Regions from separate parts of the Dellaglioa algida genome, predicted to be linked through region 3. Evidence: predicted binding sites of a transcription regulator. Region 3 holds the regulator's gene; each other region holds the start of a gene.

Region 1 (10,444 bases), 110 kb from region 3:
GGTTGCGCAGCAATTATATGAAGGAATCCATCTTGGAAAACAAGGCACGGTAGGACTAATCACCTATATGCGTACGGATTCAACACGTGTATCTACAACGGCTAAGCATGAAACAGCTCAATTCTTACATGAAAAATACGGTGAAGAATATGCTGCCATCAAACCCCGAAAAGGTAAATTACAAGAAGGTGCGCAAGATGCGCATGAGGCTATTAGACCCTCATCTGTACTACGAACACCTGCTTCGATGAAAGATTATCTAAGTAACGATCAAATGAAATTATACAAATTAGTTTGGTCACGATTCGTTGCTAGTCAGATGACTCCAGCGGTTATGGATACTATGTCCGTATCTATTGAACAAAACGGGGTTATTTATCATACTTCGGGTTCTAAAACTAAATTCGCGGGTTATACAAAAATATACGAAGACAACAAAAAATCAGATAATATATTACCTGATTTAAAGGTTGGCGATAAAGTTAAGTTGGCTAAAAATCAGCCTAATCAACATTTTACACAACCGCCAGCTAGATTTACTGAAGCTAATCTAATTAAGACACTTGAAGAAAATGGTGTTGGTCGTCCTTCAACATACGCGCCAACATTAGATACAATTCAGAGACGTTATTACGTTAAGTTAGTTGCTAAACGTTTTGAACCAACTGAATTGGGTGAAATAGTCGATGATATGATTGAAGCTTATTTCAGTGATATTGTAAATGTTAAATTTACCGCTGAGTTAGAAAAAGGACTCGATAATATCGAAGTCGGTGATGAAAATTGGGTTCAAGTCGTTGATAACTTTTATAAACCATTTTCTAAAAACGTTGAACATGCGCAAGAAACAATCGAAAAGGTTCAAATTAAAGATGAACCAGCTGGCTTTGATTGCGAAATTTGTGGATCACCAATGGTTGTTAAAATGGGGCGTTACGGTAAGTTTTTCGCATGTAGTCGTTTTCCAGATTGTCGCAATACAAAGGCAATTGTCAAAGAAATTGGCGTTATCTGTCCATTATGTCACCAAGGTGAAGTAATTGAACGTAAATCTAAGCGTAATCGCTTATTCTATGGTTGTTCAAGATATCCAGACTGTGAGTTTGTCTCATGGGATAAACCAATTGGGCGCGAATGTCCTAAATGTCAACATTATTTAGTTGAGAAAAAAGTAAAAGGTGGCAAACAAGTTAAATGTAGTAACTGTGATTACGAAGAAGCTGTTCAAAAATAAATCTAGCAGGGAGATTATGTAATGACAAAAACGAGCGTTAATGTAATTGGGGCTGGACTCGCGGGCAGTGAAGCTGCATGGCAGATTGCTAATCGAGGGGTTCATGTTAACTTATATGAGATGCGCCCCATTAAAATGACACCAGCTCATCATACTGAGAACTTCGCTGAACTTGTTTGTACCAATTCTTTGAGAGCCAATCAAATAACAAACGCAGTTGGACTTCTAAAGGAAGAAATGAGACAGTTAGATTCTGTAATTATGAAATCGGCAGACCATAACTCAATCCCTGCTGGTGGTGCGTTGGCCGTTGATCGCGATAAGTTTTCTGGCGAAATCACGGATTTAGTTAAGAATCATAAAAATGTTACCGTTATTAATGAGGAGCTAACAGAATTACCAGATGGTCCTACAATTGTGGCCACTGGACCATTAACGTCATCTGGTTTGGCTGAGTCTATCAAGAAATTAAATGGTAGTGACGGTCTATATTTTTATGACGCTGCCGCACCAATATTAGAAAAATCATCATTAAATATGGATAAAATATATTTAAAATCGCGCTATGATAAGGGCGAAGCTGCATATCTTAACTGTCCTATGACTAAGGAAGAGTTCATAACATTCTATAAAGCTCTTGTGGAAGCTGAGACGGCTGAAATGCATGATTTTGAAGATGAAAAATTCTTTGAGGGTTGTATGCCAATTGAAGAAATGGCTAGAAGAGGCGCTAAAACGATGTTATTCGGTCCATTAAAACCAGTTGGTTTAGAGGATCCTAAGACTGGTAAAACACCTTTCGCGGTTGTTCAATTACGTCAAGATAATGCTGTTGGTGATCTATATAATATTGTTGGCTTCCAAACGCATCTAAAATGGGGCGAACAGAAAAAAGTCTTCTCTTTAATTCCGGGTTTAGAAAATGTCGAATTTGTTCGTTATGGCGTTATGCATCGTAATACATTTATGCGCTCGCCTGACACCTTAGAACCAACCTATCAATCTAAATTCCGAAATGATCTATTTTTTGCCGGTCAAATGACTGGTGTTGAAGGTTACGTTGAAAGTGCCGCAAGTGGCTTATTGGCAGGCATAAATGCTGCACATATTGTTTTAGGAGAAGAACCTGTTGTTCTTCCTAAGACAACAGTTATGGGTTCTATGGCTCATTATATAACACATGCAAGTGGTAAACATTTTCAACCAATGAACGCAAACTTCGGCATTATACCTAAATTAGGGACAAAAATTAGAGATAAGAAAGAAAAGAATCAAGCGGTTGCAAATCGTGCTTTAGACCATTTAGCAATTGTTAAACCAACTCTTTAAATATTTGCGAAATATCTTATAAAATAATTGAGTTATGCTTCATTGTTGTGCTACAGTAGTAGCGTTCAATGAAGTTTTTTAATACAATAAAATAAGTAATATTGGAGGAATTTATTATGGCAGCAGTTTCATTTCATGCAACAACAATTTGTGCCGTTAAGCATAACGGACATTGCGCGATGGCCGGAGATGGTCAGGTTACAATGGGTGAAAAGGTTATTATGAAGGGAACCGCCAGAAAAGTTCGCCGCATCTATAATGATCAAGTGGTCGTTGGCTTCGCTGGTAGTGTTGCTGACGCTTTTAACCTTGAAGAACGTTTCGAAAAAAAATTAAATGAATTTAGTGGTAATTTGCAGCGTGCCGCAGTTGAATTGGCTCAAGATTGGCGTAGTGAACAAGCATTACAAAAATTAGAAGCTCTTTTAATCGTAATGAATAGTGAAGAGATGTTATTGGTTTCTGGTAGTGGTGAAGTTATCGAGCCTGATGATGATATTTTAGCAATTGGCTCTGGTGGTAACTTTGCGTTATCCGCTGCAAAGGCACTTAAACATCATACAACTGATATGTCTGCTAAAGAAATAGCTGAAGCTTCAATTAACATTGCTGGTGATATTGATATTTTTACAAATCATCACGTTATCTCTGAAGAATTATAGAAAGTAGGTAAGATTATGACTGTTATTGATAAAACACCAAAACAAATTGTAGCAGAACTAGATCAGTATGTTATTGGTCAAAATGATGCAAAAAAAGCGATTGCTGTTGCGTTACGTAATAGATACCGTCGTATGCAACTCTCTAAATCAATGCAAAAAGATGTGACACCAAAAAATTTAATGATGATTGGACCAACTGGTGTTGGTAAGACTGAAATTGCCCGTCGTTTAGCAACAATGCTTGAAGCCCCATTTGTAAAGGTTGAGGCAACAAAATTCACCGAAGTTGGTTACGCCGGCCGAGACGTAGAATCAATGGTTCGTGATTTAGTTGATGTTTCAATTAAATTAGAAGAAGATGCTCAATATGGTCGTGTGTCTGGAGCGGCTGAAAGAATGGCTGATAAGCGTCTTGTAAAATTATTGGTACCAGGAATTAAAAAACAAAAAAAAGCTGAAAATGTTAACTTCATGCAAATGATGTCCCAAATTCAAAAAGGTCAAATGCCTGCAGGATTGGACGTACAAGATGAAGAAGAAGTAACTGATGATATCAGAAATGAACGATTATCTGTTTCAGAACAAATGACTAGAGGGCTATTAGAAAATAATGAAGTCACAATCAAAATTGATGAACCAAAACAACCTTCTGGAATGAACGGTATGATGGGTCAAATGGGGATTGATTTAGGTGATTCTTTAAGTGCTTTAACACCAAAGCGTCAAATCGAAAGAACGTTAACGGTGGCGGAGGCTCGCAAGATTCTAATTCGTGAAGAATCGAAAAAATTAGTTAATACAGCGGATATAAATCAGGCGGCTATTGAACGCGCCGAAAATACGGGTATTATTTTTATTGATGAAATTGACAAAATCACTTCTAAATCTCAGAAAAATAGTGGTGAGGTTTCAAGAGAAGGTGTTCAACGTGATATCCTTCCAATCGTCGAGGGCTCTCAAATCTCAACAAAGTTTGGTCCCATTAATACGGATCATATTTTATTTATTGCATCAGGCGCATTTCATGAAAGTAAACCAAGTGATTTAATTGCGGAACTTCAGGGTCGTTTTCCAATTCGAGTTGAGTTGGATGATTTAAGTCAATCCGATTTTGTTGAAATTTTAACAGAGCCTCATAATGCGTTGATTAAACAATACATTGCTTTAATTGGCACTGATAATATAAATGTCACTTTCACAATTGAAGCGGTTGAAAAAATATCTGAAATTGCTTACAATGTCAACCATGATACTGAAAATATTGGCGCGCGACGTCTGCACACTATTTTAGAAAAACTACTTGAAGATTTATTGTTTGAAGGTCCTGACATGCAAATGGGCGATATCACAATTACTGAAAGCTACGTTGACGATAAAATTGGTAACATTGTCGCTGATAAAGATCTTAGTCGTTATATCTTATAGAAATGGGTGAGTAGAATGACAGTTGAATTGAAGAATGATTTTATCACAGTTAAAATTTCTGAAGAAGGTGCCGAATTAGTTAGTATTAAGGGTATCGACACTGAAATTGAATACATCTGGCAAGCTGATAAAAAATACTGGGGAAGACACGCACCAGTATTATTTCCAGTCGTTGGCCGATTAAAAAATGATGAGTACGAATATAATCAACAAACGTACAAAATGGGGCAACATGGCTTTGCCCGTGATATGCTTTTTACGGTAATCTCTAAGACCGAAACATCAGTCGTACTAGAATTAGGCTCATCCCCAGAAACAAAATCAAAATATCCGTTTGATTTTAGATTAAGATTACATTATATTTTGGCTAACCATCAAATAAAAGTTATCTATGATGTCTATAACCCAGATGAAAACGATTTATTATTTTCAATTGGTGGACATCCAGCGTTCAATGTCCCACTTAAAAACGCGTATTTAGATTTAGAAAATTATCAAATTGATGTTGCACCAAATGTTGAGAGACGTCAAATTCCGTTAGTTGGTCCTTTTAATGATATGGAGAATGCCAAATCAGTTAAGTTTAATGAGCCAATTAAACTATCTCGTGAGACGTTCAAAAATGATGCTCTAATCTATGAATTGAACCAGGAAGAAACGACTGTACTACTCTCAACACCCGAAGATGATCATGGTGTTTCAGTCACAGTAAATAACGCTGACTACGTTGGTATCTGGTCTAAATATCCCGAAAATTCACCATTTGTTTGCATTGAACCATGGTGGGGTTTAGCGGATAACGTTAAATCAACTGGAAAATTATCCGACAAGGGTGATATTCATGTGTTAGAAGAAAATCAATCGTTCGAAGGATCATATGATATTACAGTATTTTAAGACAAAAAAATCGATGACAATGTCATCGATTTTTTTTATTTCGTAAATATAATCCAAGTCCAAAGGGGACCATGCTCTCGGTACCATTAAAAATACGACTTATATTGCCTCTATGTTTATAAATAACAAATATAGTCAGAATTCCAGCAATTGTTGCTAATAACCAATCTTGGAATAAAAGTGCAGCAATCGTAATGCCGATAAACCCAAGTACGCTTGCAACACTTACCATACTCGTTAAAAGAATCAGAGAAATAAAGATTGTACAGGCGATTGCGAAGAATAGTGGACTATATGGCAACAGAATTCCGGCACCGGTAGCAACAGCCTTACCACCTTTAAACTTAGTGAAAATTGAGAAGGTATGGCCCGCTACTGCCCCTACACCAATTAGTAGTGGACTGACAGTTGCGGCAACGCCAAACATATACGGAAGACTTGCCGCAATAATCCCTTTTGAAACATCCATCACTAAAACAATCGTACCCGCTTTTGGTCCAAGAACTCGATATGTATTAGTTGTTCCAACATTTCCGCTACCAAATTCTCTAATATCCTTTTGATAAAAATATTTTCCAATCCAAACACCAGATGGAATTGATCCTAAAAGATAAGCAATTGTTAACATTAATAAAATTGTACCCATAAATAAAGCACTCCTCTCGACTGATAATCAGATAAGTAGTATTTTAACATTCTTTTTATAAGACACCAATTTTTTTATAAAATAGAACGTCTATTCGGATTTTTCTTTACATTTCAAAAAAGAATGGGTTATTATAGTAACGTTACTGTAGGAATACGGAGTAAGGGAGTTTGACTGAATGACTAATCTAAATAAAAACAAATATAATGATGATTCAATTCAAGTTCTCGAAGGACTAGAAGCGGTTAGAAAACGACCTGGTATGTATATTGGGTCAACAGATAGTAAAGGATTACATCACCTTGTCTATGAAATTGTTGATAATGCAGTCGATGAAGCCTTGTCAGGATATGGTTCACAAATAGATGTTACAATCCATAATGATAACAGCATCACTGTTGTAGATTACGGACGTGGAATGCCAATCGGTATGCATGCGTCAGGAATCCCAACTGTCGAAGTTATCTTTACTGTCTTACATGCTGGTGGGAAATTTGGCCAGGGTGGTTACAAAACATCGGGTGGCCTTCATGGGGTTGGCGCGAGTGTCGTTAATGCATTATCTTCATCGTTAACGGTTGATACCATTCGTGATGGCATTCGATATGAAGAAAAATTTGAAAATGGTGGCCATCCAGTTGGTACTTTAAAAAAATTAGGCGCAACAAAGCGAGCAAATGGAACAACGGTTACCTTTAAACCAGATGAAAGTATTTTTTCAACGACAATTTATAAATATGATATCTTGGCCGAAAGACTAAAAGAATCTGCCTTTTTATTACGTGGCGTTAAAATTGTTCTAACGGATGAAAGAACAGATAAACAAGATGTCTATCATTTTGAAGATGGGATTAAAGAATTTGTCGCCTATTTGAATGAAGATAAAGATACGATTGGCGAAGTTATGTACTTCGATGGGATTAAAGATAAAATTGAGGTTGAAGTTGCTGCCCAATACAATGATGGTTATTCAGAGAACCTAATGTCCTTTGTTAACAACGTTCGAACAAAAGATGGTGGTACGCACGAAGCCGGAATGAAATCTGCTTGGACCAAAGCTTTTAACGAATATGCTAGAAAATTAGGTCTTTTAAAAGATAAGGATCGTAATTTAGAAGGTAGTGATGTTCGAGAGGGCCTTTCAGGCGTCATTTCAGTGCGAATACCTGAAGAGTTACTCCAATTTGAAGGACAAACCAAAGGAAAACTTGGTACACCTGAAGCAAGGTCAATCGTCGATAGTGTTCTAAGCGAAAAACTTGGGTTTTATTTGATGGAGAATGGTGAGTTTGCCCAAGAACTTGTTAGAAAATCAATTAAAGCTCGTGAAGCCCGTGAAGCAGCCCGTAAAGCTCGCGATGATTCACGGAATGGTAAAAAGAAAAAGAAAAACGATCGCTTACTTTCAGGTAAATTAACACCCGCACAATCAAAAAATGCTAAGAAAAACGAATTATTCTTAGTCGAAGGTGATTCTGCCGGTGGTTCAGCTAAACAAGGGCGAGAACGTAAATTTCAGGCTATTTTGCCATTACGCGGTAAGGTCTTGAATACTGAAAAAGCAAAATTACAAGATATTTTAAAAAATGAAGAAATAAATACAATGATTTATACGGTTGGTGCCGGTGTTGGTGCTGAATTTAAAATTGAAGACAGTAACTACGATAAAATTATTATCATGACCGATGCTGATACCGATGGCGCACATATTCAAACACTATTATTGACGTTCTTTTATAAATACATGCGTCCTTTAATTGACGCTGGTAAAATTTATATCGCTTTACCACCTTTATATAAAATTCAAAAAGGGACGGGTAAAAAAATGGAAAGCATTTACGCTTGGACCGATGAAGAACTTAATAAGGCTACAGCACAAATTGGACGTGGCTATAATCTACAACGGTTTAAAGGTCTTGGTGAAATGAACGCGGATCAATTATGGGAAACAACCATGGATCCAATGACAAGAACTTTAGTTAGAATTCGAATAGATGATCCAGCACTTGCAGAAAAACGAGTAACAACATTAATGGGCGATAAAGTAGAACCTCGTCGAAATTGGATTGAAGAAAATGTTCAATTCTCACTCGAAGAAGACGGTAGTATCTTGGATAAAGTCGCAAGTAAACAAGTTACTGATTCAAATGCTGATAACCCTGAATTAACATTATTTGAAGATCAAACAACAACTGACTAGGGAAGGAGGCTATCAACTTGGCTATAGAACAAGACACATCAAAAATTCAAGAACTAACTTTAGAAGATGTTATGGGTGAACGATTTGGTCGTTATTCCAAATACATTATTCAAGAACGCGCGTTACCTGATATTCGTGATGGTTTAAAGCCCGTTCAACGTCGTATTTTATATGCTATGAATCAAGATGGTAATACCTACGATAAGGGATTTAGAAAATCAGCCAAATCAGTCGGAAATGTTATGGGTAATTTCCATCCTCATGGTGATAGTTCCATATATGAAGCCATGGTTCGAATGAGTCAAAATTGGAAATTACGTACACCTCTTATTGAAATGCACGGTAACAACGGGTCGATGGATGGCGATTCTCCAGCCGCAATGCGTTATACGGAAGCTCGTACAAGTAAAATTGCAACTGAGATGCTACGTGATATTGAGAAAGAAACCGTTGATTTCGTATTAAATTTTGATGACACAGAATATGAACCAACAGTCCTACCGGCAAGATTTCCTAACTTATTAGTAAATGGTGCTACCGGAATTTCAGCCGGATATGCAACTGAAATTCCACCTCACAACTTAAGTGAAGTTGTAGATGCCGTTGTCTACCTAATTGGACATCCTAACGCAACGTTAGACAAATTAATGTCATTCGTTAAGGGCCCTGATTTTCCTACTGGCGGTATTTTACAAGGACTATCAGGTATTCAAAATGCATACAGAACGGGTCGTGGTAAGGTAGTTGTTCGTTCAAGAACTGAGATTCAAGAGTTAAAAGGTGGAAAAACACAAATTATCATCTCTGAAATTCCGTATGAAGTGAATAAAGCTGTACTTGTAAAAAAGATGGATGAAATTCGCTTACTTAAAAAAGTTGATGGCATTGCCGAGGTTCGTGACGAAAGTGATCGTGAAGGATTACAAATTGCAATTGAATTAAAACGTAACGTTAACGCCCAAGGTATTTTAAACTATCTGTTTAAAAATACCGATTTACAAATTTCATATAATTTCAATATGGTTGCAATCAACAATCAACGACCCGAATTAGTTGGTTTGAAGAAGTTTTTATCGTCATACTTGGATTATCAGTTGAGTGTTACCAAAAAAAGAACTGAATTTGATTTAAAAAAGGCTGAGTCTCGTCAACACATCGTTGAAGGCTTAATTAAGGCCCTTTCTATTTTAGATCAAGTTATTAAGGCGATCCGCGCAAGTAAGGATAAAAAGAGCGCTAAAGTAAGTTTAATGGATCTTTTCGACTTCACAGAAAAACAAGCTGAAGCCATTGTATCCTTACAACTGTACCGTTTGTCTAATACAGACGTAACTGCACTTGAAAAAGAGAATGCGGAGCTTGCTGAAAAAATTACTGGATACAAGGCAATCTTAGCTGATCCTAAGATGTTGTCAGATGTTGTTAAAAAAGAATTAAAGCAAGTATCAAAAGAATATGCCACACCGCGTATGACAGAGATACAAGAACACATTGAAGATATTAAGATTGAAACTGCTGTCTTAATTACACCTGAAGACGTTCAAGTTCTGGTCAGCCATGATGGCTACCTTAAACGCAGTTCATTACGTTCATTTAATGCTTCTGGCGTAGATGAGAACGGCTTAAAGGATGAAGATCGTATTGTATTCAATGAGTCCGTTAATACTTTGGATCATTTATTTATGTTTACAAATAAAGGTAATATGATTTACCGACCAATCCATGAAATTACGGAAGCTAAGTGGAAAGATACTGGCGAACATATCTCACAAACGATTGGATTAGATAATGATGAATATCTAATAAAGGCATTTTCTTTCAAAAAGGTTGATGCTCCTGGTAAATTTGTTTTTGCAACAAAAAACGGATTTATTAAACAGACTGCAGTTTCAGATTTACAACCCGGCCGAACGTATAAAGGGCACGCAAGTAAGTTTATGAAACTAAAATCAGCTGATGATGATGTTATTCTGATTTCATACCTCAAAGAAGACGATAATTCATTATTTATCTTTAGTGCTTCACATGATGGTTATGGTCTGAGATATCCG
Region 2 (10,444 bases), on a different contig from region 3:
TTTTTGTTGGCTCAATTAGTTGGTTGTTATTAAGAAGATATTGGGAACCACAGAATCAATGGTATTTGGACGGACAATAGAAATAAATTTAATGCTATTAGACTTAGAATTTGGTATGCTTAGAATGAATAAATTTTGAAGGAGATTATATAATGACAAAAAAAGTAGCAGTATTAGGTGCCGGTTCTTGGGGCAGTATCTTGGCTGATATCCTAACTGAAAATGGTCATGATGTCAGACTTTGGTCAAATGTTCCAGCACAAGTAGCAGAAATGAATGAGTTCCATACGAACACACATTACTTGGATGATTATACTTATTCTAAAGATCTACATGCATATGACGATTTAAAAGAAGCTTTGGATCAAGTTGACGCTATTTTATTTGTTGTTCCAACAAAAGCAAGCCGTATCGTTGCTAAACAAGTAGCAACGATCTTAAAAGAAACAGGTAACAAACCAATTGTTATTCATGCAAGTAAAGGATTAGAACAAGTAACACATAAACGTATTTCAGAAGTAATTGAAGAAGAAATTTCTGCTGATATTCGTGGTAGTGTCGTTGTCTTTTCTGGTCCAAGTCATGCTGAAGAAGTTGCTAATCGTGATTTAACAACAATCGTATCAGCAAGTGCTGATCCTGCTGCTGCAAGTTTTGTTCAAGATCTCTTCATGAATAAATTCTTGAGAATCTACACAAACAATGATGTTATTGGTGTAGAAATTGGCGCAGCTATGAAAAATATTATTGCCGTTGGTGCTGGTATGTTACATGGTATGGGCTATGGCGATAATGCTAAAGCGGCTTTAATTACTCGTGGATTAGCAGAAATTGCGCGTTTAGGAACATCATTTGGTGCTAACCAGTTAACTTTTATGGGTCTTTCTGGTGTGGGTGATTTAATCGTTACAGCTACGAGTGTACATTCACGTAACTGGCGTGCCGGTGACCAATTAGGCAAAGGTAAATCATTAGATGACGTTGTTGCTGACATGGGTATGGTTATTGAAGGTGTTGGTACGGCTAAAGCAGCTTATGAATTAGCCCAACAACAAGGAATTGATATGCCAATTACAAATGCTATCTATGATGTCCTATATAATAATAAAGAAATTAACTTGGTAATCGAGTCTTTACTTAACCGTGAAGGTAAAGCTGAATTAGCAGAATAAAAGGGGATTAAACAATGCAAAAAGTTAAGAAAGCTATTATTCCTGCTGCCGGATTAGGAACGCGATTCTTACCAGCAACTAAAGCAATGGCAAAAGAAATGCTCCCAATTGTTGATAAACCAACGATTCAATTCATTGTTGAAGAGGCACGTCAATCAGGTATCGAAGATATCTTAATTGTTACGGGTAAAGGAAAACGACCAATTGAAGATCATTTTGATTCAGTGCCAGAACTTGAGGCTAATTTAGCAGCAAAGCATAAAGATGAATTACTTAAGTTAGTTGAAGAAACAACAGATATTAACTTGTATTTCATTCGCCAATCACATCCAAGAGGTCTTGGTGACGCTGTTTTAATGGCTAAAGATTTTGTTGGTGATGAACCTTTTGTTGTTATGTTAGGCGACGATTTAATGGAAGATAAAGTTCCATTAACGCGTCAATTGATGAATCGTTTTGATGAAACGCATGCATCAACTTTGGCTGTAATGAATGTCCCACACGAAGAAGTGTCGAAGTATGGTGTGATCAATCCAGAAGTTGAAGTTAAACCTGGCTTATTTAATGTTAAAAACTTTGTTGAAAAACCTACGCCTGAAGAGGCACCAAGCGATTTGGCTATCATCGGTCGTTACTTATTAACACCCGAAATTTTTGGGATTCTTGAACATCAGAAACCGGGTGCTGGTAACGAAGTTCAGTTGACTGATGCCATTGATGCATTGAATAAAGTACAACGTGTTTTTGCCCATGAATTTAAGGGTACGAGATATGACGTTGGATATAAGTTTGGTTACCTCAAGACAAGTATTGAGTATGGCCTGAAACATAAAGAAGTTAAAGATGAATTAAAAGAATACTTGAAAACTTTAGGTGCAAAATTAATCGCAGAAGATGCGGCTAAAAGTAAATAAGACTATCTTTAAAATTAAATGGGTCGCAAGTTGGTTAAACTTGAGACCCATTTTTTATTTGAAGGGCAAGCAATTAGATGGACAAAAAAAGATGCATGGCGTATTGTTATATTACTTACTAAAAGGAAGAAGGTTAGGCTAATGACGAAAAAATATGATGTAGTTGTGATTGGTGCTGGACCCGGTGGAATGACTGCTGCGCTCTACGCATCACGTGCAAATCTATCGGTTTTAATGATTGATCGTGGTATTTATGGTGGACAAATGAATAATACGGCCGAAGTTGAAAATTATCCTGGTTTCAAATCAATCTTAGGACCTGATTTGGCAAAAGAAATGTACGAAAGTTCGACACAGTTTGGAGCAGAATATGCTTATGGAAGCGTAAGCGATATTACAACCGAAGGTGACACGAAATTTATTACAACGGATAGCGATGTTTTTGAAACAAAAGCCTTAATTATTGCAACTGGTTCAGAGTATAAAAAATTAGGTGCTGAAGGCGAAGAAACCTTTGGTGGACGAGGCGTGTCATACTGTGCGGTGTGTGATGGGGCATTCTTTAAAAATCGTGAAGTTGTTGTTATTGGTGGCGGAGATTCAGCGATTGAAGAAGGTTCTTATTTAACACAATTAGCATCTAAGGTGACTGTTATTCATCGTCGTGACAAGTTACGCGCTCAAAAAATCTTGCAGGATCGTGCATTTGCAAACGATAAAATGGATTTTGTTTGGGATAGTAACGTCACAGATATCGTTGGTGATGATCGTAAAGTGACTGGTGTTAAAGTAACGAATAATCAAACTGGCGAAACGTCAGAAGTACCTGCCAGTGGTGTCTTTATCTATGTTGGTGTTAAACCAATGACAACGGCGTTCACAAAGCTTGGCATTACTGATGATTACGGTTGGATTCCAACTGACGAAAATATGCGTACTAACGTACCCGGTATTTTTGCAATTGGTGATGTTCGTAAGAAAGAATTGCGTCAGATTACGACTGCCGTTGGTGATGGTGGGATTGCTGGACAACAAGCGTTCGGTTATCTTGAATCATTAAAAGATGCAGAATTAAACTAAAAGATTGAATGGGCCTATTTATGGGCCTATTTTTTTTGCTTGACTTTATGTGCAAATGCACATTATACTTATTTAAACTACTTATGCATAAAATAGTGTATAAACGTAAATCTAAGCGAGAAGAGAATTAGAATGACAAACAAAAAAAGAAACACAATCGGTGCAATTTTATTACTAGCGACTTTTGCCGCATTGCTAAATCAAACACTGATGATTACTGCCTTACCAAAATTAATTTCGGTGTTAAATGTTAATTTTGCAACGGCCCAATGGTTAACAACGGGATATATTTTAATGGTCGGGATTTCGACGCCATTGTCCGCAACCCTGTATGAAAAATATTCAACAAGACAGATCTTTATCGGAATTATGGTTGTTTTCCTTGTTGGTAGCCTGGTTGCATCAAGTGGTGCAAATTTCTGGGCAATCTTATTAGGTCGATTAATTCAGGCCGCAGCCGGTGGTGTGTTAACGACTTTCACGATGATTAGTATGATTACGATTAATCCAATTGAACGTCGTGGAACTGTAATGGGTCTTTCAATGCTGGTGATTTCAGCTGCTCCGGCAATTGGGCCAACATTATCAGGGGTCATGATTACCTTTTTACCATGGAGAGCATTATTTATTTTTATTATTCCAATCATGCTTACCATCTTAATTATTGGGTTATTCATTTTACCTAACTACTCAGAAAAACAAGCAGCTAAAATTGATTTTAAATCATTTTTCTCATCATCAATTGGACTAACGGCCATCTTAATTGGTATTTCAATTATTAGAGAACAAGTATTAATTGCACTGGGACTTATTGTAATTGGAACCTTAATTATGGTTTACTTTGGTCGACGTCAATTAACACTTAAAGAACCTTTCTTGAATATTCGTATTTTTAAAGTACGGTCATTTTCTACAATGATTTCATTAATTATGCTTGTTTTTGGTATCTTATTAGGAACTGAGCTAGTCATGCCAATGTTTCTAGAAAATAACCAACACCTATCAGGTATGACTGCTGGATTAATTATGTTGCCGGGAGCAGCAATTAATGCTATCATTTCTCCTATTGTTGGTAATCTCTATGACCAATATGGGTATAAAAAAATATTCGTGTTTGGCTTTTCAATGTTGATGATTTCAGTCTTGCCAATGCTATTATTAACAGCTGAATTTCCCATTTGGCTCTCGGTTGTCACATATGCCATTCGTTTGGCAGGAGTTGGTGCGGTGATGGCACCAGCCACGACTGAAGCATTGAAGGATTTGAGTCCAGTAGAGATTAATCACGCAACAACGCTAACCAATACATTAAGACAAATTAGTGGGTCATTATTTAATACAATTATTATTGTTATTGCCAGTATTCCGGCATCATTTGTAATTGGCTACCGTTTTTCAATGATCTTTATTATGGTAATCTCAATGCTAATCGGATTAATCGGATTAGTTTACTTTAGAAAAGAAAGAAAAAATTAAGGAGTTTTGAGATGCAAAATATGAATGGACGTTCTTTTTACGATACGCATGAAGTTGAAAAATTGACAACAATTTACAATAGAATGATTCGTTTAAGAATAAATGACACTTTAAAAGAATTTAAACTTTCTGAAAGTAATTTTTTTTATGTGTTATTAGTTTGTGAATCTCCTGGAATTAGTCAGGATAAACTAATCCAAAATATTTACCGGGATCACAGTGTCGTGACGCGTGCCATCTCAAAACTAATTAAAAATGGTTGGATTGAAAAGAAAATGTCCGACGTTGATAAACGGCAGACAGAACTCTACCCGACAGCTAAAGCGATTAATAACTATCAAGTTATTTTTGACAGAGTAACCGCCGTTAATGACGAGAGTGTAGCAGTCCTTAGCGAGGGAGAGACCGAGCAATTTAAGGTCCTTTTAGAGAAAGTAATTCAAGCAGGAATTGAGCGGGAACGCCTTTCTGGGAAAAAGATATCAGAATTATTCTGATATCTTTTTTATTATCCTGAATAGTAAGCGCATTTATTGTATAATAGAAATATTATATGAATGGGAGTGATATTTTGACTTGGGAAGACAGTTATTCAACATGGTTAAATGAAGAAACGTTAGATGCAACGCTCAAAAATCAAATTGTTTCGCTTAAAAATAACCAAGAAGATTTAAAGGAAGCTTTTTATCAACCAATGGAATTCGGTACTGCTGGGATGCGTGGTTTGATGGGACCCGGAATTAACCGGATGAACATTTACACAATTCGTCAAGCAACTGAAGGATTAGCACGTTTTATGGACACGTTAGATGATGTAACTAAAATGCGCGGTGTCGCAATTAGTTACGATTCACGATACCAATCACAAGAGTTTGCTATGGAATCAGCTCGCGTTTTAGGTGTTCATGGTATTCCAAGTTTTGTCTTTGAAAGTTTACGTCCTACGCCAGAATTGTCATTTGCAGTTCGTCATTTAGCTACTTATGCCGGCATTATGATTACAGCTAGCCATAACCCTAAACAGTACAATGGTTACAAGATTTACGGTGAAGATGGTGGTCAAATGCCACCTGAAGAATCAGATATGATTACCGGTTTTGTTCGTGAAGCTGATGATTTATTTGCTATTAAAGTAGGCGATGAAACAGCATTAAAAGCTGATAAAACGATTCAAATTATTGGTGAAGAAGTCGATGCTGCGTACCTTGCCGAAGTTAAAAAAGTCACGATTAATCAAAAATTAGTTGATGAAGTTGGTTCTTCAATGAAACTTGTTTTCACACCACTTCATGGAACAGGTAAAATGTTGGGCGAACGTGCTTTGAAACAAGCCGGCTTTGAACAATTTAAGATTGTGCCTGAACAAGCTGAAGGTGATCCTGAATTTCCAACGGTTAAATTACCTAACCCAGAAGACGCACCAGCATTTGATTTAGCTATCAAATGGGGTCGTCGTGAACATGCCGATTTATTGATTGCTGTTGATCCAGATGCTGATCGTATGGGTGTTGCCGTGCGCCAAGCTGATGGTGAATACAAATTATTAACGGGTAACCAAATTGCCGTTTTAATGTTTAATTACATTTTAACAGCCAGTGAAGATGCGGGCACATTACCTGCCAACGCTGTTGGGGTTAAATCAATTGTTTCAACTGAATTGGCAACTAAAATTGCCAAAGCACATCATGCAAAAATGATTAATGTGTTAACGGGCTTCAAATTTATTGCGGAACAAATTCAAAGTTATGAAGAAACAAATGAACATACCTTCATGTTTGGCTTTGAAGAAAGTTACGGTTACTTAATTCGTCCTTTCGTTCGTGATAAAGATGCTATTCAAGCATTAGTGATGTTGTCTGAAGTGGCTGCTTATTATAAACAATCTGATAAAACGTTATCTGATGGATTAGATGATTTGTTTAAAGAATATGGCTATTACGCTGAAAATACAAAAGCACTAACATTTGAAGGTATTGAAGGCGTTCAAAAAATTAAAGACTTGATGACTATTTTCCGTGAAGATGCGCCTAAAGACTTTGCTGGTTATAAAGTAACTAAGTTAGAAGACTTTACAACTGGTATGGCACAATTAGCTGATGGCACATCTGAAGAAATTGGCTTACCAACGGCAAATGCTTTGAAATATATTTTAGAAGATGGTTCTTGGATTGCAATTCGTCCTTCAGGGACTGAACCAAAAATTAAATTTTATGTGGGAACACAAGCTGAAACGGATGAAAAGGCGCAAGCTAAATGCCTCGCATTTGAAGAAGCAATTATGGCAATCGTCAACGCCTAATTGGAGGGTAGTGCTAAATATAAATTTAGCGCTATTTTTTTAGGAAATAAATGGTAACGCTTGAATTATCTTTTCCATGTATGGTAAGATTGTAAAAATTTAGATAAAAAATGCGAGGGAGCTGTTAATTATGGGAATGCATCAATACTTACAGAGTTTAAGTAATTTAGAAACATTGAGACGAGCACCGGGCTATTTTAAATATGAAGAACATTCAGTAGCGGAGCATTCATTTAAAGTAACGGAAGCTGCTCAATTTTTAGGCGACGTAGAAGAGAATGCTGGAAATAAGATTGATTGGCGGATGTTGTACGAAAAAGCGTTAAATCACGATTATACTGAACGATTTATTGGTGACATTAAAACACCAGTTAAATACGCTACACCAACGTTAAGAGAGATGTTGGCTAATGTTGAAGAATCCTTATCGGAAAACTTTATCGTGAATGAAATTCCAGAAGAATTTCAAGACGCTTATCGTCGTCGGTTGTCGGAAGGCAAAGATGATACCTTAGAAGGCAAAATTTTGTCCGTGGCCGATAAATTGGACTTATTGTATGAATCATTCGGTGAGATTCAAAAGGGTAATCCTGAAGCAGTTTATACTGAAATTTACCAAGAAAGTTTGAAAACGATTCTTGAATTCTCAGATTTAGCGAGTGTGCAATATATTTTACAAGAAATATTACCAGAGTTATTAACTGAAGATTTTACGGATAAAGACAAAATTAAAAAAATAACATTAGATATCATTAAAAAATAAATAAATAAAGAAGGAAGTTATGTATGCTGATAAGTGGGCGTATAGGGCTTCCTTTTTCGATCTCATTAATTAAAAAAAGTCAGTAAAATAAGTGAGATAACGTGCGAAAGTATGTTCGGTATGCTAATATAATTGATAGAGAATAATCATTATTAAATGAGCCTGGTGGGTTATTCCGGGCTTTTTTTATTTCTAGAAATGATTGTATTGGAGGGATTAACTTGATTGATAGACATGATGATGGTGTTTTTGATTTAGTTTCAAAATACGAACCAACTGGTGATCAACCGAAAGCAATTGAAACGTTAGTTGATGGATTGAATGACGGTAAAAAAGAACAAATATTATTAGGTGCAACAGGAACAGGTAAGACGTTTACAATTTCAAATGTGATTAAAGAAGTTAATCGTCCCACGTTAGTCTTGGCACATAATAAAACATTAGCTGGGCAATTATACGGCGAATTAAAAGAATTTTTCCCCAACAATGCGGTTGAATATTTTGTGAGTTATTATGATTATTACCAACCGGAAGCGTACGTACCTTCAAGTGATACGTATATCGAAAAGGATTCAAGTATTAATGATGAGATTGATAAATTACGACATTCAGCAACAAGTTCATTGTTAGAACGTAACGATGTAATTGTTGTTGCATCCGTTTCAAGTATCTTTGGATTGGGTGATCCAACGGAATATCGCGATCACGTGATTTCATTACGAACGGGAATGACGATGGAACGTGATGATTTACTTAGAAAGTTAGTCGATATTCAATTCGAACGAAATGATATTGATTTCCAACGTGGTCGCTTTAGAGTGCACGGCGACATCGTGGAAATTTTCCCAGCATCTCGTGACCAAAAAGCAGTTCGTGTGGAATTCTTTGGCGACGAAATTGATCGTATCCGTGAGGTTGACTCATTAACGGGTGAAGTTATGGGTGAACTTGAACATATGGCTATATTCCCCGCAACGCATTTTATGACTAATGATGACGTTATGGATCATGCCATTGAAGGAATAGAAGAAGAACTTGCCGATCGATTAAAAGAATTAAAAGGTGAAGACAAGTTATTAGAAGCGCAACGTATTGAACAACGAACAACTTACGATTTAGAAATGTTACGTGAAATGGGTTACACCTCAGGAATCGAAAATTATTCGCGTCATATGGATGGTCGAAAACCAGGTGAACCACCTTATACTTTAATTGATTTCTTTCCAAAAGATTTCTTAATTGTTGTTGATGAATCACATGTGACTATGCCACAAATTCGTGGGATGTACAATGGTGATCGCGCGCGTAAACAAATGTTAGTGGACTATGGATTCCGTTTACCTAGTGCCTTAGATAACCGACCATTAACGTTAGCTGAGTTTGAAGGTCATGTAAACCAAGTCATTTATATGTCTGCAACACCGGGTCCTTACGAGAGTGAGCGAACAACGGATGTGGTTCAACAGATTATTCGACCAACCGGATTACTTGATCCGATTATTGAGATTCGACCAATTATGGGTCAAATTGATGATTTAGTTGGCGAAATTAATTTTAGGATAGAACGAAATGAGCGAGTCTTTGTCACAACTTTAACTAAGAAAATGTCAGAAGATTTAACTGATTATTTAAAAGAGTTAGGGATGAAAGTGGCTTACCTGCATAGTGATATTAAGACAATGGAACGAACGAAGATTATTCGCGATTTGCGTCTAGGAACATTTGACGTTTTAATCGGGATTAACTTGTTGCGTGAAGGTATTGATGTGCCTGAAGTTTCATTGGTGACTATCTTAGATGCCGATAAAGAAGGTTTCTTGCGTAGTGAGCGCTCATTAGTGCAAACGATTGGACGAGCGGCTCGAAACGAAAATGGACGCGTTATTATGTACGCTGATAAAGAGACGGATTCAATGAAAGGCGCGATTGAAGAAACACAGCGTCGTCGTGATATCCAAATGGCATACAATAAAGAACACGGTATTACGCCAACGACAATTAAAAAAGCAATTCGCGAATTAATTACGCCAACTAAAATTGAAGATAATTCAGGAACAGTTAAGACATTTACCGAAACAGAATTTTTGGATATGGATAAAAAAGAGCAACAAGATATGGTTGACCGTTTAGAAGGACAAATGAAGGAAGCTGCTAAGAAACTAGATTTCGAAACAGCCGCATCATTACGTGATACGGTATTGGAATTGAAAACACAAATGCTATAAACAGGGGGTTTTTTCTTGAAAAACGATAAAATTGTGATTCATGGTGCGCGTGCGCATAACTTAAAAAATGTGGATGTCACTATCCCAAGAGATAAATTAGTTGTTATTACCGGGCTCTCGGGGTCAGGAAAAAGTTCATTGGCTTTTGATACGCTTTATGCTGAAGGCCAACGACGTTATGTTGAAAGTTTGTCGGCATACGCACGACAATTTTTAGGTCAGATGGATAAACCAGATGTTGACTCAATTGATGGGCTATCGCCTGCTATTTCGATCGATCAAAAAACAACTTCAAAAAATCCACGATCAACTGTTGGAACGGTCACTGAAATTAATGATTATTTAAGATTGCTTTGGGCTCGCGTAGGACATCCTATCTGTCCAAATGATGGTCATGAAATTACGAGTCAATCCGTTGAACAAATGGTTGATCGCGTTCTGGAATTAGAAGATCGAACAAAATTACAAATTTTATCACCGATTATTCGTAATAAAAAGGGACAACATAAAAAGGT
Region 3 (10,444 bases):
TTGATATCAGAGTTAAAGATTAACAACAAGAATGTGCGTTGGTTAGCATATGAAATGAGCAAAAGGGGTGTAAGGGTTTCTTCTTCTGCTCTATATAAAAAATTAAGAGGAGACTCTCAATTTACGGTACCCGAAATTAATGAAATTACTAAAATTTTAAATTTAGGAAGAGACGGGATGTATCGTATTTTTTTTGGAGACTTTGTGTCTTAAAAGACACTAGAACGTAGAAGGAGGTGTAGGGATGAAAAAAATAAAAGTTACAATTCCAATGTATATTCCAAGAATGATGTTGAATTGGATATTAGAAAAAAAATATGGCTACATTCGCTGTAACGAATGCCACCATATGTGCGCCAAAGATAGTATTTATTGTGAAAAGTGTGCAACAAAATTAAGGAGTTAACGATTTAACTATAACGTCCGAGGCAATGCTACTAATAATTTCTACAGCAAAATTTCTGAACCCAGAACTTATTTTTGATGAGTATTTATTAAATTTGGTAATAGCAACTTTAGATTTCGGACCATTTGAAATAAGGTCAGGAAGGGATGAAGAAAAATCATCTTTTTCTTCATCGTTTAATTCGTCTTGTAAATTGATTAATTCTTTTAAAGATTCTAGAGCAGTAGAGGTCCAAGGATAGGGTGAAGAGCAGTTTCTGCAGTATGAAGGAACTGGGACGTCATATCCTCCAAACACCCCATCAAGTTGTAGGTATCCATTAATGGATTTATTGCATGATGGACAATGTGTTATAACCTCTGAACCACAATCTTCGCAAAATTCTTTTGGATTTTCTGAAGAAGTGGTAATGAATGAAGAAATTTGATGGCCTTTAAGGCAGACTGACTGGGAATACTGTGTGTCCATAATATCACCACCTTTCAGATGAATTTCAGCAGTAGGATGCTGATAAAAATAGTATATCAAAAATAAGAATCTAAAGGGGGTGTAAGAATGAGTATAGATAAGTGGAATTTTAGAAAAGAACAATGGTTTTTAGAATCTGTTGAAAGTACAAAAAAAGCCTTGTTGGGTAACAACTTAACCTTTGAACAAGTCCAAATTGCTTTGGACGAAATTCGAGGCGAGTTATTAAAACAACAAAGTGAGATGAAAATTAGATATTAATCTTTATACGGGGCATCAAAGCGTTCAACAGCATGATTGTATGCTTCTTCAAACGAGTCAATAGCGATCGTTGGATCGTATAGATTTCCTTTTGATTTTTCTTCTTGTATATCACAGATAGTAACGGCAGTTGCTGCTCCAATTGCCACTCAATGGTCGCGTTGAATAAATTTATATACATTAGCACCTTTTAAATTTACTAGGTACTGGAATATCAGTAAACAAAGTATATCAAAAAATGGACCTTGCATTTATCGCCAGCCTGTCTGGTAGGCGAAAGGGTGGTTCTAATTTAAATTAAGCTAGTTTTAGTAAGTATATGATGACGTAGATCCAGCAAAGATAGCAATGAAGATTATGAAATAGATAATGATGAAAATAATGTAGGCAATAAATTTAACAATTCCAGCAATATTCCATGTTTTTTGGACAGCTTTAAAGGTTTCGACGTCTTTGTAGTTGCCTTTTTGCCAAGCCCATTCGTTACCTTTGAAACCAACAATAAATGCCCAAACGATATTTAATACTGGGATAAATATTAATAAAGGTAAGTACGTCTTATTAGCAATTCCCCAAATCCAATTGAACATGAAAGCTCCCCAGTTCCAACCTTTAACCTCTTGAGGTACAACTTTACCATTTTCATTCATTATGAAAACTCCCTTAGACAGCTTTTAACGTGGATCCTATCTGCACGTAAATGCAAAGTGAGTAGTAGGAATTGCACCTACTTAATGTATCTATACACTCGTTGGAAGATTATCTTTGTGATTTTCTATATCCGGCAGCTTGCGCTTCTTGCTCACTACTGAATGTTATCGAATTAGATGTACTCATATGATATCCGGTCTGGCCGGGCATATGGTAAATCTTAGATTTAGTATTACCAATAATAGTTCCTTCACCAGTAGTAACCTGACCATCGTTAGTAGTATGAGTATTATCTGCTGCTGTAGTTTGTGCTTGTTGTGTTGCAGCTTTTTTTGAGTTAGCTTCATCATTTGCTTTTTTAGTGCTTTCGGATTCTTTTTTAACCTTTTCAGATTCTTCACGTTGAACTTTTTCAGAATCAGCTTTGACAATACTTTCAGATTCTTTTTTAGAACTTTCGGATTCTTCTTTGGCAGTACTTTCAGATTCCTTTTTAGCACTCTCAGACTCTTCTTTGACAACTTTTTCGGATTCTTTCTTATCAGACTCCGCTTGTTTAATACTTTCAGATTCTTTTTTAGAACTTTCTTCTTTTGCTTTTTTCTTTTCAGATTCATTTTTACTTGAATCTACTTTCGATGTGTCAGTATGATTAGCTGTTGTTTTACTTGGTTGTGGTAAGGCAACAACAACAATATATGAAATAAGAAAAGCAAGTAGGGCGTACCAAACACGATTTTTAATTCTGTTATATGTAGTGGGATCTTTCTTTCTAGTTTGTATGATTCTTACTATATAATAGATTGATGTACCGAAAGATAAGAAAACTATTACACTAACGAATCCAACTAAACCGGAAGTAGAGCCGATTGCGAAGAGGGCAACCAGTGCAGCGTACCAGACACGATTTTTGATTCTGTTATATGTATCAGGATCTTTCGTCTTGGTCTGATACCTTTTAACCGAGTAGTAAATAATAAAGCCTATTGAAACAAGAAATATAAGTGCAAATAATACGTCCATAAATAATAACTCCTCCAAAGATTTTTTGTGGTGCAAAACAAGTAGCAGGAATTGCACCTGCTCTTAGTATCTATACACTCGTTACTAAAAAAATGATATAAGTGTCTATGATTTCATGTTGATAATCAATATGAAACTATTATTTGATGAATAATTCAGAACCACAGAGTTTAATATTCAGGTTTTTAGGCAAAGACAGTATATATATGGAATATCTTTAATTAGAATGAGATGGATATAGTATTCTATTTAGAGAAGTAAAAAACGGGCAATAAAAAATATATTAATAATTACTCAATTTTAAAAAAATTCAGAAAAATAAACGTATTTAATGAATATAGGGAACTTATTCGTGATTTGAGAAATTACTTAAATGAGTATCTGACCTTAATTGTATTTATCTAACATGGGTTAGGTCCTATGGATTTAATAATAATCAAATATTTAACTTTATTATAATGAATGAGTTGATATAGGTTATGTTTAGTATTAATTTACTAAAGAAGGATAATAAATTATGATATGAACCATTTAATTTTAGCACATAAAAGAATACAAAAATACGGAAAATTAGTGATTATACAAGTGGGAAAGGAATCGGAACGTATTACCGAAATATTTATTATGAAATCTAAAAATAGATAGACATGTAATCAGTTATGTACTAATTAATAAGAGTAAAAAAATGAGTATATGAAAAAGTCATCTACTCGTAAGGAGATAGACCACGAGTAGATGACTTTTTTAGAATTATTTTGTATCGTTCTTTAATATGGGATTTCAATACCTTTGATAAATAGTGCATGAATTAATATAAATGAGTCTTAAACCAACCGTTAAATTAACTAATATTCAAACAAGTAACTAAGCTAATTTTAATAAGAATAAGATGAATATGACGAGTTAGCTAATCCGGCAATAATAGCAGCAATGAAAAAGAAATATAAAAGAATACCAGCTATGCTAAGAATAAAAGAAACGATCCCGGCAATGTTCCATGTTTTTTGAACGGCTTTAAATGTTTCGACGTCTTTGTAGTCACCTTTTTGCCAAGCCCACTCATTACCTTTAAAACCGATAATAAAAATCCAAACGATATTGAAAATTGGGATGAGAACTAGTAAGGGAAGGTACGTTTTATTAGCAATTCCCCAAATCCAGTTGTACATAAATGCGCCCCAGTTCCAGCCTTTGACTTCTTGTGGGACAACGTTGCCATTTTCTTCCATCATAATATAATCCTCTGAGTCAGCTTTTAACGTGAATCAGTTTGCTGCACGTTATTTAACTATAAAAACAAGTGGTAGGAGTTGTACCCACTAAAAATGTTGCTGAGTACTCGTTAAAAATTTTTATTTCTTAGCAGGTGCTTGTTTGAGTGTGAAAATTGCTGCAATAATTAATAAAATAAATGTTGGAAGTGCAAAAATCATAGATACAAGGAATAGTGCGGAACCAATAATTCCAAGAACGTGGCCGGTAATAGAAATATCAACTTTTTTTGATTGAATAAGTCCAATAATGTGAAGAATAAGGCCAAGACCTAACATAATATAAAAGAAAATAGAAACACCACCGGATACGCTACCGGTTACAGTACTGTTTGTCTTGACGGACGATTCACTCATGGCACCAATAAGAACAACAATCCAAGAACTGGCCACTAACAAGACATTTATGATATCTAAGATACCCGCTGCAGTATTAATTTTTAACTTCATAAAGCATTTCCCCCAATCAGCTTTTAGCGTGAATCAGTTTATTGCACGTAAGTTTATTTAATTTAAAAATAATTATAAATTATCTAACAGCGACTCATTAGTCGCTGAGTGTTTCTTCATTATACATATTCCTTCTAATTTTTTATAGAAAAAGTACTTATTAAGCGCAATCAATTTTTTGTAGTTGATATGAATAGATTGGGCGGCAATTTAGTAGTCAAAAAAGGAATATAATTCTTATGCGTAAGGATATAGAATTTTATTTTTTTCTAATGAAACGATGGCAAATCTTGCCATCAAATTGGACATCTTGTACAATAATGGCAAGATAAAAAACGGAAGTTGGTTATAAGTAATGAAAATTGGAATCGATCGAATTAACTTTTTTACATCGAACGAGTATGTTGATATGACTGAGTTGGCTCTAGCTAGGGGTGTGGATCCTGATAAGTATTTGATTGGTATTGGTCAATCAAAAATGGCTGTAATTCCAGCGACGCAAGATGTTGTAACATTGGGTACCAATGCGGCGGATTCATTGATAGATGATGAAAACAGAGGTAAAATTGATTTTGTTATTTTTGCAACAGAGTCCGGAATTGACAATTCCAAGTCAGCTGGAGCATACATTTCTGGGTTACTTGGATTAAGCCATGTGAGGGCAATTGAAGTTAAACAGGCTTGTTATGGTGCAACTGCTGCAATTCAATTGGCAAAAGGACATGTTGCCCTTAACCCGGGCAGTCAAGTGCTAGTTATTGGGGCGGATATTGCCAGATATGGTCTGCATACTTCGGGTGAGCCTACACAGGGTGGCGGTGCCGTTGCGATGCTGATTACAAAAAATCCGGGTATTTTAGAGCTAGATGAAGAGAGTGGATTTATAACAGGAGATACAATGGATTTTTGGCGTCCTTTGAATCATAGCGAGGCACTTGTAGATGGCAAAACATCACAAAATGTCTACTTAGACTTTTTTAATAAAACGTGGACTGAGTACAAGGGTAAGACAAAATTAACATTATCTGACTTTAAAGCGATGTTATTTCATTTGCCATATACAAAATTGGGTACCAAGGGCTTGAGAGAGGTCTTATTAGAAGCTAATGAAGACGAAAAAATAGAATTGACACGCGAATTTGAAGCGGCAAAAAGATACAATAATCAAGTAGGAAACTTATATACTGGATCGTTGTACTTGAGTTTTATTTCCTTACTCGAAAACAGCAATGATTTAAAAATTGGTGATAGAGTTGGATTATACAGTTACGGATCAGGAGCCGTTGGTGAATTTTTTTCTGGTAAGTTAGCGTCTGAATTTGAAGACAGGTTGCCACAAATAAATTTAGAATCACGAGTTCAAGTATCTGTTGAGGCATACGAAGAAATGTATCAAAGTCAATTAAAAAACGATGGGGCGGATATAGAGCTTGATTATAAAAATGATCATTCTAAATTTGTTTTGACTGGTAGTAAAAACATGCAAAGACAATATCTTATTCAATAGAAAAAGCCGTCAAAATTAGTTTAACTAATTTTGACGGCTTTTTAATTAAAAATGACGATAGAGACCAATAACCTTACCCAGAATAGAAACCTGATCTAAGATGATTGGTGCCATTGAATCATTCTCTGGCTGGAGACGAAAGTGATTTTCTTCTTTAAAAAATCTTTTACACGTTGCCTCGTCGAATTCATTCATTGCAATAACAATTTCACCGTTCTCGGCGTTTGATTGTTTTCTGACAATGACTTGATCATCATTTAATATACCGATATTAATCATACTTTCTCCGCGAATGGTTAACATGAACAGATCATCCGAAGAGTTGAAATCAGGTGGTAGCGGGAAGTAATCCGTTACCTGTTCGACTGCCAAGATAGGGACACCAGCCGTAACTGTTCCTACCATTGGAATTAAATTTTCGTGACTATTAATTCCAATGGCGTCTAAACCAAGTGGCGTAAGTTCGATGGCTCTAGGTTTTGTTGGGTCTTTAGTTAATAATCCTTTTTTCTCAAGTCGAGCAATGTGTCCATGAACCGTAGAAGTTGAAGATAAAGAAACAGCTTCGCCAATTTCTCTAACCGTTGGCGGGTAGCCCTTTGTATCTACTCGTTCATGAATAAAGCGCAAGACCGCAAGTTGTTTGCTGTCAGATGCTTTTGTCATTTCGTACACCTCATCATCCTTATTTATTACTTTAATAGTAGCATATGAGGCTACTTGTTGCAAACAAACGTTCGGTTAATTTAATTAATTGTTTTTTATGATATTATCAGTTATGATTATTAATGAAATTTTAAGGAGTGATAGCTGATGATCCCAGAAGATTTAGCACCAAGAATTAATGAATTAACTGCAAAAAGTAAAACAGATGAAGGCTTAACAAAAGCCGAAGAAGCTGAGAGAAAAGAACTTCGTGAAACTTATCTTGCTTTATTTAGGGAAAGTTTCAGAAGCCGTGTTGAAATGATGCAAGTATATGATAAAACGGGTAAGGAAGTAACACCCGATAAAGTTAAAAAAGTTCAACGTGATAAGGGCTTACGAGACGACTAGGAAAATAGTTAGCGCTTTACGCATATTTACCTTTTCTTTTATGTGATAATTGTGTAGAATTAATGATTGAAGTGTATGGAAAGGGGTCTTGAATTATGTCAATGGGAATGACGATATTAATCGCCGTTATTGCGTTAGCAGTTGGACTTGTCGGAGGATTTTTCGGTGCTCGTAAATATATGGAAACGTATTTACAAAAGAACCCGCCAATCAATGAAGATATGTTAAGAATGATGATGGTCCAAATGGGCCAAAAACCTTCTGAAAAGAAATTGCATCAAATGATGTCATCAATGAATGCGCAAGCAAAAAATAGCTCACAAAAAAAATAATTTAATATTTTATAAACAGGCAAGGGTTTTCTTTGCTTGTTTTTTTTTCACAAAAAGGGGGAATTTGAAATGAACATATTTAGAAAACTAGGATGGTTTTTTAAACAAGAAAAGAAATCGTATGGTATTGGCGTATTTTTCTTGATTCTAGTAGCAATTTTTCAAATTGTACCACCAAAGATTATTGGAAACATTGTTGATAGCATGAGTAGAAATGAACTAACAGTGCGTAAATTAGCTATTTGGGTTGGAATTCTTATTTTCGTTGCAGTAGGACAATACCTCTTCCGGTATATTTGGCGAACTAATATTTGGGGGAGTGCAGCTCGACTTGAAAAAATATTACGTACCAGATTATTTAAACATTTTATGCAAATGGATCAGTCTTTTTTTCAACAAAATAGGACGGGTGACCTGATGGCTCATGCTACCAATGATTTAACGGCTATTCAACAGGTTGCTGGTGCCGGTATCTTGACTTTTGCCGATTCAATTATAACGGGTGGAACGACAATCATTGCAATGGTTGTTTTAATCGATTGGCGGTTAACTATTTTAGCAATAATACCGTTGCCTTTATTAGCGGTTATGGCCAGATTTTTGGGAACTAAAATACATACCGCGTTTGCCACCTCGCAGGCCGCATTTTCAACGTTGAATAATAAGACGCAAGAAAGTGTTAGTGGCATTAAAGTAATTAAAACGCTTGGACAAGAACAGGAAGATATTAATGATTTTGAAGAAAAAGTTCAAGAGACAATCAAAATTAATAGAAGAGTTAATTTTCTAGATGCATTATTTGATCCAATAACTAGTTTAATTATTGGATTATCATATGTTTTTACAATTATTCTTGGTGGGTATTATGTGACCAATGATGTAATTTCGATTGGACAACTGATTTCATTTATTAGTTATATTGCATTACTTGTCTGGCCGATGTTCGCAATTGGTCGATTATTTAACGTAATTGAACGTGGAAACGCGAGTTACGATCGCGTACAAATACTACTTAATCAGACCAGTGGAATTATTGATACTAAACAAGGATTGGCTAAATCGCCAACGGGACCTTTTGATTTTGACATACATCATTTCAACTATCCGGATGATAATCGTGTGAGTTTGCGGGATGTTAAATTTCATATTGGTTCTGGACAAACGCTAGGAATAGTTGGTAAAACGGGTGCTGGTAAATCGACAATTATGAAATTGATCCTTCGTGAATTCGATGTCTATAAAGGCACTATCTCAGTTAATAATTCAGATATAAAAAAGTATGCTTTAGACGCATATCTTAAATCGATAGGTTACGTACCTCAGGAGAGTTTTTTATTTTCAACGACTATATTTGATAATATACGGTTTGCCAACATGGATTTAACAAAAGAAGATGTTGAAATGGCCGCATTTGATGCTGATCTGGATACTGATATTATAGATTTGCCACAGCAGTATGAAACGGCAGTTGGAGAACAAGGAATCTCACTCTCTGGTGGACAAAAGCAACGATTAGCTATTGCTCGTGCCTTAGTGATCAATCCAGAATTATTAATTTTAGATGATGCGTTATCTGCGGTTGATGCTAGAACGGAATCAATTATTTTAAGCAGACTCAAAGAAAAACGTCAAAACAAAACAACAATTATCTCTGCAAGTCGTATGAGTAGCGTGATGGACGCCGATGAAATTATTGTAATTGACGAAGGCACAATAGTTGAACGAGGACAACATGAAACTTTAATGGCGTTAAGAGGTTGGTACTATCAAATGACGACTAAACAACAGCTTGAAAATAAGTTAGATGGGGGTGGATCGCAATGAGTGAAAAATCTAAATCTAGTTGGCAAAAAGAGATGAGTGGGAAGGAACAAAGGGATGTTATAAAGCGATTGTTGCCTTATACAAAAGACTTTAAGGCGGACTTTTTAATCGCAATTTTGTTTGCGGCACTTTTAAGCGGGATTAACATACTTTTACCATTACTTTTACAATATTATATGGATCACTATCTTCAGTCTAAATCGACACCACTAAATGTTATGTTTTTATTTGCGGGACTGTACTTTATAGGTGTCATTTTAAAAGCAATTACACAATTTATTCAGATGTATTTGTATTCAATGGGTGCAGAAAAAACATTAGAAAAAATTCGGATTGTCCTTTTTAAAAAAATTCATACATTGGGAATGCGGTATTTTGATCAGACTCCTGCTGGAGCTGTCGTTTCTAGAGTTACCAATGATACGATGACGTTGGCTGATTTCTGGACGTTATTTATGACGCTAATTATTGGAATTTTTTCCCTTGTCTCGGCGTTTGTGGCAATGTACATTGCCAAACCACAAATAGCGTTAATAACGTTGATATTTGTGCCAATTCTAATGATAACAACATGGTATTATCAGCGATTCAGTTCAAGGGTGTATCGACAAATGAGAGAGTACTTGAGTCGGTTGAATACGAAGTTGAATGAATCTATTGTTGGGATTAATGTTATTCAGCAGTTCCGTCAGGAAGAACGAATTGAGGGCGAATTCGAAGATACAAATGAGCTTTATTTGAAAAAAAGATTTGAAATGATTAAAACTAATTCATTGTTACTTTCACCAATTATCAGCCTTTTTTATGCGTTGGCAGTGGTTATCACACTTGGATTATTCGGTATTAACAGTTTAGATCATTTTGTCGAGGCTGGAATGGTCTATGCTTTTTTAACTTATTTACAGAATTTTTTTAATCCAATGACTAACTTAATGGATTACTTAACGACATTCCAAGATGGCATTGTCGCAGGTAGTCGTATTATTGGTGTTCTTGATGATCAAACGCTTGAACCACAGCAAACGCCTGACAAAGGAGCTACTATCGTTAACGGTAAAATCGAATTTAAGAATGTTACATTTTCGTATGATAATGAAAACGCCGTTTTAAAAAATATATCATTCGTGGTACGACCTGGAGAGACACTTGCTTTTGTTGGTCACACAGGTAGTGGGAAGAGTTCAACTATTAATGT

What was found. The regulator LexA, encoded in region 3, represses DNA repair genes until DNA is damaged. The targets are predictions, from matches to a motif close to CNAACANNTGTTNG.
Region 1: the regulator LexA is predicted to act here: its motif matches at 6,277-6,290, upstream of parE (DNA topoisomerase IV subunit B).
Region 2: the regulator LexA is predicted to act here: its motif matches at 7,809-7,822, upstream of uvrB (excinuclease ABC subunit UvrB).

Annotation. Positions count from the first base shown of each region.
Region 1 covers NZ_JANXLE010000002.1:52,997-63,440, reverse strand. The annotation lists gene topA (type I DNA topoisomerase) at 1-1,234, shown strand, start outside; gene trmFO (FADH(2)-oxidizing methylenetetrahydrofolate--tRNA-(uracil(54)-C(5))-methyltransferase TrmFO) at 1,256-2,563, shown strand; gene hslV (HslVU peptidase proteolytic subunit) at 2,680-3,225, shown strand; gene hslU (ATP-dependent protease ATPase subunit HslU) at 3,241-4,650, shown strand; gene N0K73_RS02000 (aldose 1-epimerase family protein) at 4,666-5,547, shown strand; gene plsY (glycerol-3-phosphate 1-O-acyltransferase PlsY) at 5,570-6,193, opposite strand; gene parE (DNA topoisomerase IV subunit B) at 6,372-8,393, shown strand; gene parC (DNA topoisomerase IV subunit A) at 8,465-10,444, shown strand, end outside.
Region 2 covers NZ_JANXLE010000006.1:11,377-21,820, forward strand. The annotation lists gene lgt (prolipoprotein diacylglyceryl transferase) at 1-80, shown strand, start outside; gene N0K73_RS05825 (NAD(P)H-dependent glycerol-3-phosphate dehydrogenase) at 153-1,172, shown strand; gene galU (UTP--glucose-1-phosphate uridylyltransferase GalU) at 1,187-2,086, shown strand; gene trxB (thioredoxin-disulfide reductase) at 2,228-3,166, shown strand; gene N0K73_RS05840 (DHA2 family efflux MFS transporter permease subunit) at 3,299-4,642, shown strand; gene N0K73_RS05845 (MarR family winged helix-turn-helix transcriptional regulator) at 4,654-5,139, shown strand; gene N0K73_RS05850 (phospho-sugar mutase) at 5,214-6,941, shown strand; gene N0K73_RS05855 (YfbR-like 5'-deoxynucleotidase) at 7,072-7,704, shown strand; gene uvrB (excinuclease ABC subunit UvrB) at 7,926-9,929, shown strand; gene uvrA (excinuclease ABC subunit UvrA) at 9,945-10,444, shown strand, end outside.
Region 3 covers NZ_JANXLE010000002.1:166,728-177,171, reverse strand. The annotation lists gene N0K73_RS02585 (hypothetical protein) at 1-213, shown strand, start outside; gene N0K73_RS02580 (hypothetical protein) at 245-406, shown strand; gene N0K73_RS02575 (DUF2321 domain-containing protein) at 395-874, opposite strand; gene N0K73_RS02570 (hypothetical protein) at 962-1,135, shown strand; gene N0K73_RS02565 (hypothetical protein) at 1,132-1,284, opposite strand; gene N0K73_RS02560 (hypothetical protein) at 1,444-1,785, opposite strand; gene N0K73_RS02555 (sunset domain-containing protein) at 1,895-2,809, opposite strand; gene N0K73_RS02550 (hypothetical protein) at 3,685-4,038, opposite strand; gene N0K73_RS02545 (hypothetical protein) at 4,162-4,530, opposite strand; gene N0K73_RS02540 (hydroxymethylglutaryl-CoA synthase) at 4,886-6,037, shown strand; gene lexA (transcriptional repressor LexA) at 6,083-6,703, opposite strand; gene N0K73_RS02530 (DUF896 domain-containing protein) at 6,851-7,093, shown strand; gene N0K73_RS02525 (YneF family protein) at 7,189-7,425, shown strand; gene N0K73_RS02520 (ABC transporter ATP-binding protein) at 7,495-9,249, shown strand; gene N0K73_RS02515 (ABC transporter ATP-binding protein) at 9,246-10,444, shown strand, end outside.